2 regions of the Geodermatophilus sp. SYSU D00698 genome follow, and region 1 is predicted to be linked to the other one. Evidence: predicted binding sites of a transcription regulator. Region 1 holds the regulator's gene; the other holds the start of a gene.
What was found. The regulator LexA, encoded in region 1, represses DNA repair genes until DNA is damaged. The targets are predictions, from matches to a motif close to TCGAACANNTGTTCGA.

Region 1 (4,203 bases):
CCGGGACGACGGCGCGCGGGCCGACGGCCGGCATCACGACCGTCCCCGCCGCGTCGGCGGCACCGTCCGCGCGGCCGGACGCCAGCGTCAGGTGCCGCTCGGGCAGCCGGACGGCGACCAGGTCCACCCAGGCCTCCTGCTCCCCCACGGCCACTCCGGCGTCGCGCAGCCGGACCCGGGCCTCGCAGCCGCCGGTCGCGTCGTGCCGCCAGCCGAGCATGGCGCCCGGCACCCAGGCGCCGTCCACGAGGACCTCGACGTCCTGCGGGGAGCGGAAGGTCACCGCTGCGCTGCTGTTCACGGCTGCTGACACGCTCCTGACCGTAAGTGTCCTGATGACTCCGGACCGTCAACGACCGGGCCCGGAGGGTTGACGAAGTCACCGGCGCGCTCTCGTCACTTCTCGTGACGACGACGCCGGGCGGAGCGCCTACGGCAGGCGCAGCACCTGCCCGGGGACGACGACCGCCCCCTCCAGGTCGTTGAGCGCCTGGATCGCGTCGACCACCGCGCGCACGTCCTGGCCGGCGCCGGCGACCTCCGCGGCGATCGACCACACCGTGTCACCGCTCTCGACCACGACACTGCTCTCGCCGGCCAGGCGCAGGCCGTCGTCGGGAGCGAGGAATCCGCGGCCGAGGGCGGCGCCGCCGACGCCGGCGGCGAGGACCAGCACGGTGACCAGGCGGCGCCCGCGGCGGGTCAGCCGCACCGGCGCCGGGGCCGGTGCGCACCGCGCGCGGACGGCGGCCCGGGCGGGCTCCGAGCGCACCGGCCGCCCGCTCGGGCGGGCCGGGTCGCGGCGGGTGCGCGGCCCCTCGGCGGCCGGGCCGGCGGTGCGCGCGGGAGCCGCGGCGGGACGGTCGGGCACCGGCCGCAGGTGCCCGGTGACGCGGGGACCGGAGCCCGGCAGGGCGGCGCGCTGCGCCGGCCGGCCGGCGCCACCCGGGGAGGCGGACCGGCGTGCGCCGGCGGACGCGGTCGCGACCTCCCCGCGGAGCGGCGGCCGCCACGGGACCCGGACCGCCGCGTCGAACTCGAGCACTGCCTGCCGCACGCTGCCCATGACCGCTCCTCCTGATCGGGTCGAACGCTTCGAACGCGTGTTCGATCGAACGTCTGTCCGGATGTCTACCGCACGGGTCCGACGAGTGCGAGAGCGGCGCGGCGTGTCCTTCGAACACACGTTTGAACCTGCGGCGCCGGCGCGCTACGGTCCGTGCGGGCGTACCGCCCGCCGACCGGCCCCCGGGCCGGGAGGGCGACGGACGGGCCGCGGGGACGCGGCCGGCGAGGAGGAGACGTGGCGGGCACGAGCGGGACCGGCCAGGGCACCCGGGGCGGCGGCACGGCGACCCGCCGTCCGGCCGCGGAGCGCGGCGCCGGCACGGACGGCACGGGCGCCGTGCGCACCTTCCCCGACCGCGGGGAGGCCGGTGACGGCCTGACCCAGCGCCAGCGCCGGGTCCTCGAGGTCATCCGCGACTCGATCGAGCGGCGGGGCTACCCGCCCTCGGTCCGCGAGATCGGCGAGGCGGTCGGCCTGTCGTCGGCGTCGTCGGTCGCCCACCAGCTGTCGGTGCTGCAGAAGAAGGGCTGGCTGCGGCGCGACCCCAACCGGCCCCGCGCGCTCGACGTGCGGCTGCCCGGCGAGACCGCGGGCGAGGCCGCCCCGGCGGCACCCGCCGCGGCCGCCGACGGCTCGGCCGCCCCGACCTACGTGCCGCTGGTCGGGCGGATCGCGGCCGGTGGCCCGGTGCTCGCCGAGCAGGCCGTCGAGGACGTCTTCCCGCTGCCCCGCGAGCTCGTCGGCGAGGGCACGCTGTTCATGCTGCGCGTCGCCGGCGACTCGATGGTCGACGCGGCCATCTGCGACGGCGACTGGGTGGTCGTCCGCCAGCAGCCCACCGCCGAGAACGGCGAGATCGTCGCCGCGATGCTCGACGGCGAGGCCACCGTGAAGACCTACAAGCGCCGCGACGGGCACGTCTGGCTGCTGCCGCACAACCCGGCCTACGAGCCGATCCCCGGCGACGAGGCCACCATCCTCGGCCGCGTCGTCACGGTCCTGCGGCGGGTCTGAGCCGCAGGTCCCCCGCCGGCGCCGGAGCTCAGGCGCCGGCGGGCGGACCACCGGACCGGCGGCGGCGCAGTCGCCCGCCGATCCACACCAGCGCGGTCGCGACGACGGCGGCGGCCACGCCCGCGGTCACCGGCGAGAGGCCCGCGGGGTCCCCCCCGAGCAGCGCCGACGGCGAGGTGTCGGCGGCGTCGGACCCTGCCGGCGCGGGCGGCGCGGACCCCGCCGGGACCGGTACCGCGGTGACGTCCCCGGGCACGCCCTCGCCCGCCAGCAGCAGCGCGCGGCCGTCCGCGGTGAACGACACCGCCTCCCCCTGCGGCGCCTCGGGCAGCGCGATCCGCACCGGCTCGCCGGCCAGCGCCCCCGGGACGTCGGCACCGGTCAGCGGCCAGACGTAGGCGTCGGTGTACGTGCGCAGCGCGATGCGGCTGCCGTCGCGGGCGACCGCCCCGCCGGTGACCAGCAGCTGACCGGCCCGGCCCACGGGACCGCCCGGCGTGCCGGTGAGCGTGAACGCGACCGTGCCGACGTCGGCCAGCGCGACCGTGCCGCCGTCGACCAGCGGAGCGGCGGGCCGGTAGACGTGGCTGGCCCCGAGCACCTCCTTGGTCACCACGTACGGGGTGCCGTCGGGGGCCAGCAGCAGCGCCTCGGCGTCGTGCGGGCCGTCGGGATAGGTCAGCCGGTACAGCGCCGTCCCGCCGTCGGGGCGCAGCGCGACGAGCGCGACCGTCGTCCGGACCGTGGTGTTGTCGCCGGTGTCGGCCAGCCACACGGTGCCGTCGGGACCGACGCCGAGGTCCTCGGGGTCGTAGGGGTCCACCGGCGCGGTGGTCACGTCGACCACCTGGCACGCGTCGTCGAGCACGTACACGGCCACCTGGTCCCCGCCGTCGACCACGGCGAGCATCCGGTCGCCGACGTCGACGAGGCCGGAGAGCTCAGCCAGCCGCAGGTCGGTCACCTGGCAGCGGACCGACGGGGCGGCCGGCTCCTCGGCGCCGGCCGGGGCCGCCGGGAGGGCGAGCAGGCCCGCGGTCAGCAGGACGGCCGGTGCCCGCCGGGCGGCGCTACGCGGACGGGCGGCCGGCTCGGGCACTCGCCCAGCGTGACAGCACCAGCGCGTCCAGTGCGTGGACCACGCCCAGCAGCAGCAGCCCGACGGCCGCGCCCACCACGGCGTCGGTGACCCAGTGGAAGTCCAGCGAGACCATCGCGATCCCGGTGGCCACCGGCCCGACGACGGCCAGCCACCACAGCGTGCGCTGCACCCGCGGCCCGAGCCCGTACTCGACCGCCTGCCAGCGCGCCACGCCCCACATGAGCACCGCGTTGGCCACGTGCCCGGAGGGGTAGCTGGCGCCGTCGCGGTGGAAGAAGGAGCCGGGATAGGCGGGCGCGGTGCGGCCGGTGCCGAACTTGAACGCGTAGACGACGACGGTGAGCAGCGCCAGCGCCGTGACCACCCGCACCAGCGGCAGCAGCGTCCGTTCCCGCAGGCACAGCCAGCCGACCAGGGCGGCGAGCACGATGAGGATCGTCCCGCGGCCGCCGATCTGGGTGACCGCCCAGACCGGCCAGTAGGCCGGGGAGTTCCGCAGGTCCCAGGCGCTGACCACCTCGGAGACCTCGAGGTCCAGCCGCTCGAGCACCCCGCGGCTGAGCAGGTCGACGGTCACCCCGACGGTGACCGCGAACGCGACGACCAGCAGCCACCACGGCGGGCGCCCGGCACGCACCACGGCGGGCGGCCGGGCGGTCCGCTCCGGGCGCCCGGCCGGCGCGCCGGGAGTGCGCCGCACCACGCCGCTGGTCACCGGATCACGGTACCGGGCCGTGACCCGTCCGTGACCTCGGCGGGCCGGAACGGCGAGCCGCCCGGGCACCCGGCGCGGAGCCGGGCACCCGGGCGGCCCTGGGTGCAGTGGCGGTCAGCCGACCGGGACGGCGAACCGCTCGAGCGCGGCGGCCAGCCCGCCGTCGACGCGGGCGGTCAGCCGGGTGCCGGCGGCCTCGTGCTCCTCGCTGAGCACCTCGCCGTCGCGGTGCACGCGGGCGACCAGGTCGCCGCGGTCGTAGGGCACGAGCACCTCGACCTCGACGTCCGGGTGCGGCAGCCG
Region 2 (4,203 bases), on a different contig from region 1:
AGCTGCTCTCCACCGGCGTCCGGTCGAGCAGCGTGGCGTCGGACAGCAGCACGCCGCACGGGTGCAGCGCGATGTGCCGGGGCAGGCCGTCGAGCCGGGCGACCAGGTCGAACAGCAGGTCGAGGTCGCCGGTGCCGCCGCCCCGCCGCGAGCCCATCCGGCTGGCCCGCAGCTCCGGCAGGTCGCGCAGCGCGGCGTGCACCTGGTTGGCCCGGACGTGCGGGAACGCCTTGGCGACGGCGTCGATCTCGGCCGGCGGCAGGCCGAGCGCGGCGCCGACGTCGCGGATGGCGTGCCGCACCCGGTAGGTGTCCATCATCGAGATGCAGCTGACCCGGTGGGCGCCGAAGCGGTCGAGGACCGCGTCGTAGACCTCCGTCCGCCGGGCGGACTCCACGTCGATGTCGATGTCGGGCAGCTGGTGGCGCAGCGGGGAGAGGAACCGCTCCATCAGCAGGCCGTAGCGGATCGGGTCGACGTCGGAGATGCCGAGCAGGTAGGTGACCAGGCTGCCCGCGCCCGACCCCCGCGCCGCGGCCCGGACCCGCAGGCCCCTGATCAGGTCGACGACGTCGGCGACGGTGAGGAAGTAGGAGGGGTAGCCGAGGGAGTCGATGACGGCGAGCTCCTCCTCGAGCCGCCGGGTCACCTTCTCCGTGCGGGCCATCCCGCGCCGGCCGAGCCCGGCCTCGCAGCGGGCGCGCAGCACCTCGGACGGGTCCGTCCCGCGCTCGCCGGGCGCGGTGACGACGTCGAGCTCGGGATAGCGCACGGTGCCGATGCCGAGGTCCTCGCGGACGTCGACGGCGCACTGCTCGGCCAGCCGGGCGGTGCGCTCGGTCAGCCGCAGCGCGGCGTCGCGGTCGGGGCCGGCGAGGTCGGCGGCGACCTCGGCCATCTCCTTGCCCGACTTGAGGTAGCCCTCGGCGGTGCGCCGGTCGACGTGCCGGGTGTCGAGGGCGACCAGCCGCCGGGAGGCGTCGAGGACGTCGGCGGTGGGCGCGTCGAGGGCGTCGACGTAGCGGACGGCGTTGGTGAGCACCGCCGGCACGCCCTCCTCCTCGGCGAAGCGCAGCAGCCGCTGGGCGCGGGAGCGGTCGCCCCGGCCGCGGTGGTGCACCACCTCCAGCACCAGCGAGCCCGGGCCGAACACCGACCGCCAGGCGTCCAGCCGCGCGGAGGCGACGTCGGCCCGCCCGGCCGCGAGCGCCCGGCCCACCGGCGAGTCCGGTCCCAGCACCGCGACCAGCCCGGGCGCGTGCTCGGCGGCCAGCGCGAGCGAGGCCACCGGCTCGCCGCGGGTGCCGCGCAGGTGCGTGGCACTGGTCAGCCGGCACAGCGAGCGCCAGCCGGCGCCGTCGCGGGCGAGGAAGGTGACCCGCGGCAGCCGCGGGTCGACGCCGGCGCCGCCCCGCACGGGGCTGCGCCGCGCCGGCGCCGGCCGCGCGGGGGCGTGCCCGGTGCGGCGCAGGGAGAACTCGTCCTCGCCCAGCACGTGCGCCCGTGCCGGCGGCACGGTCGTGTCCACCGCCGGCGCGACCGCGAGGTCGACGCCGAACACCGGCCGCAGCCCGGCCGACCGGCAGGCCAGCGCGAACTTGACCGCGCCGTACAGACCGTCGCGGTCGGTCAGCGCCAGCGCCGTCATGCCGTGCTCGGCGGCGCGCGCGACCAGGTCGGCCGGGTGGTTGGCCCCGTACCGCAGGGAGTAGCCGGAGGCGACGTGCAGGTGGACGAAGGGGTCCCCGCTCACCGCCCGCGGGCGGGACGGTGCGCGGTGCCGCCGACCACGCGCGGCCGGGGCGCCGGCTCGGGCGTGGTGGCCAGCAGCTCCTCGACCACGGCGAGGAAGGTCCCGGCGTCGCGGACCAGGTCGTCGGCCTCGCGCTCGGTGACCGCGCGGGACAGCCCGGCCTCGGCGGCGGCGCGCTTGGCCGCGCCGGCGGCGAAGAAGGTGGCCCACTCCCCCAGCTCGGGGGCGACCTGCTCGAGCAGCACCCAGGCGCTGCGCGGCCGGCGGCGGCCGCTCTCCGGCCGGGTGCGGGCGGCCAGCACCCCCGCGGCGGCCCGCAGCGCCGCCAGGTGCGCGGTGGCGTAGCGCCGGCACGCGTCGGGGGCGTGCCGGGCCTCGGCCAGGGCCCGGGTGGCCTGGTCCAGCAGCTGGCCCGCGGCCGCCGGGAGCGGCGGGGGCAGGGGCAGCTGCTCGGCCACGGCGCGCGCGGCGCCCATCAGTCGTGCACCCGCACGAGCGACCAGCGGTTGTCCGCGGCGTCCCAGCACAGGTCGTAGACACCGGCGAAGCTCATCCGCGAGCGGCCGGCCCGCAGCGCCTCCACCCGGAACACCTCGCGGGGGGCGACCAGGTCGGCCGAGGCGCCGCCGGTGGTGCCGGCGGCCCGCTGCCACCACGGCGCGGTCTCGACCCACGAGTCGAGCAGCTCGCCGACGACGTAGCGGCCCTGCCCGCGCCAGAACTGCGCCGGCCCGAGCGGACCGCGCTCGACCTGCACCTCCTCGCCGGCCCGCTCGCCGACGTCACCCAGCACCCGGCTCATGCCCGTCTCCCCACCCCGTGCCGTCCGACGGTCCGCCCACCGCCCGGGCGGGGAAGGTCCCGGGGCGGTGGCCGACCTGTTCGAACGTGTGTTCGAACAGGTCGAGTAGACCCGACCGCGCCGGTCCCGTCAAGCCGGACGCGCCACCGCGTCCTCCCCGGGAGGAGCCCCTCCCGACCGCGTGCCGGACGGTACGGCGGGGGTCCGACAGCGGTGGCAGGATCAGCGCATGAGCCGACCCGCCCACCCCCGGGTGGCCGCGATCGCCGACCTGCTCGCCGGGGCCGGCGCCACCGGGCGGGTCCACGAGCTCGCCGACGGCGCGCACACCGCCGCCGCGGCCGCCGCACAGCTCGGCGTCCCGGTCGGGGCCATCGCCAACAGCCTGGTGTTCGACGTCGGCGGGCAGCCGCTGCTCGTGCTGACCAGCGGCGCGCACCGGGTCGACGTCGCGAAGGTGGCCGCCCTGCTCGGCGTGCCCCGCGTGGAGCGCGCCTCGGCCGCCTTCGTCCGCGAGCACACCGGCCAGCCGATCGGCGGGGTCGCCCCCATCGGCCACCCCGGGCCGATCGGCACGCTCGTCGACGTCGAGCTGGCCCGGTACGACCGCGTCTGGGCCGCCGCCGGCCACCCGTCGGCCGTCTTCCCCACCAGCTACGACGAGCTGCTGCGACTGACCGCCGGCACCCCCGCCGAGGTCGGGAGCGGCCCGACCGCCGACGGTCCGGCCGCCGCTCCCCACCCCGCCGCGGTGGGCCCGTGAACGAGGAGAACCCCGTGACCGGCACGACGCCCGCGACGCGGGTGACCGAACTGCCCGCAGGCTGGCTGCGCGAGCACATGCACGAGGCGCTGGCCATCTACGGCGAGGCGATGGGCTACGACGCCTCGGTGGTCGCCGGCCGCTACGGCTACGCCGTCCAGCACACCGAGCGCCCCGGCTTCCGCGCGGTCGGCGCCTTCGCCGCCACCCCGGACGGCGAGCAGCTGGTCGGCTTCGGCTACGGCTACCTCGTCGCCCCCGGCCAGTGGTGGCACGACCAGGTGCGCGCGGCGCTGGACCGGCGGACCGCCAAGCGCTGGCTGCCCGGCGCGTTCGAGGTGTGCGAGCTGCACGTGCACCCCGAGGCGCAGAGCCGCGGGCTGGGCCGGCGCCTGCTGCACGCGCTGGTGGAGGGCGTGGACGCGCCGGCCGCGCTGCTGTCCACCCCCGACGCCGACACCAAGGCGTTCCGGCTGTACCACGCCGACGGCTTCGTCGACCTCGCCCGCGGCCACCACTTCCCCGGGGACGCCCGGCCCTTCGCCATCCTCGGCGCCCGGCTGCCGCTGCGGCCGGTCCCCGGCACCTGAGCGTGCGGGAGCCGGACCGGGCCGTCGACGCCGTCGTCGTCGGCGCCGGCCACAACGGGCTGGTCGCCGCCTGCTACCTGGCGCGCGCCGGGCTGGCCGTCGAGGTGGTCGAGCGCGACGACGTCCTCGGCGGGGCGGTGTCCACCGTGGAGCGCTGGCCCGGGGTCCGGGTCGACCGCGGCTCCAGCGCGCACGTGATCGTCCGGCACAGCGGCGTCGTCGAGGAGCTCGACCTGGCCGCCCACGGCCTGCGCTACGTGGACTGCGACCCGTGGGGCTTCGCACCCGCCCCGGC

Region 2: ACI8AB_RS12255 (DUF6504 family protein) is a predicted target of LexA. The motif match lies at 2,636-2,651, and genes of this name have one in related genera.

Annotation. Positions count from the first base shown of each region.
Region 1 covers NZ_JBJGZD010000005.1:28,326-32,528, reverse strand. The annotation lists gene ACI8AB_RS06175 (hypothetical protein) at 1-313, opposite strand, end outside; gene ACI8AB_RS06170 (LysM peptidoglycan-binding domain-containing protein) at 431-1,066, opposite strand; gene lexA (transcriptional repressor LexA) at 1,304-2,083, shown strand; gene ACI8AB_RS06160 (hypothetical protein) at 2,112-3,182, opposite strand; gene ACI8AB_RS06155 (phosphatase PAP2 family protein) at 3,154-3,900, opposite strand; gene hflX (GTPase HflX) at 4,015-4,203, opposite strand, start outside.
Region 2 covers NZ_JBJGZD010000011.1:100,396-104,598, reverse strand. The annotation lists gene ACI8AB_RS12265 (DNA polymerase III subunit alpha) at 1-1,753, opposite strand, end outside; gene ACI8AB_RS12260 (SAV_6107 family HEPN domain-containing protein) at 1,750-2,229, opposite strand; gene ACI8AB_RS12255 (DUF6504 family protein) at 2,229-2,555, opposite strand; gene ACI8AB_RS12250 (YbaK/EbsC family protein) at 2,785-3,318, shown strand; gene ACI8AB_RS12245 (GNAT family N-acetyltransferase) at 3,333-3,908, shown strand; gene ACI8AB_RS12240 (phytoene desaturase family protein) at 3,911-4,203, shown strand, end outside.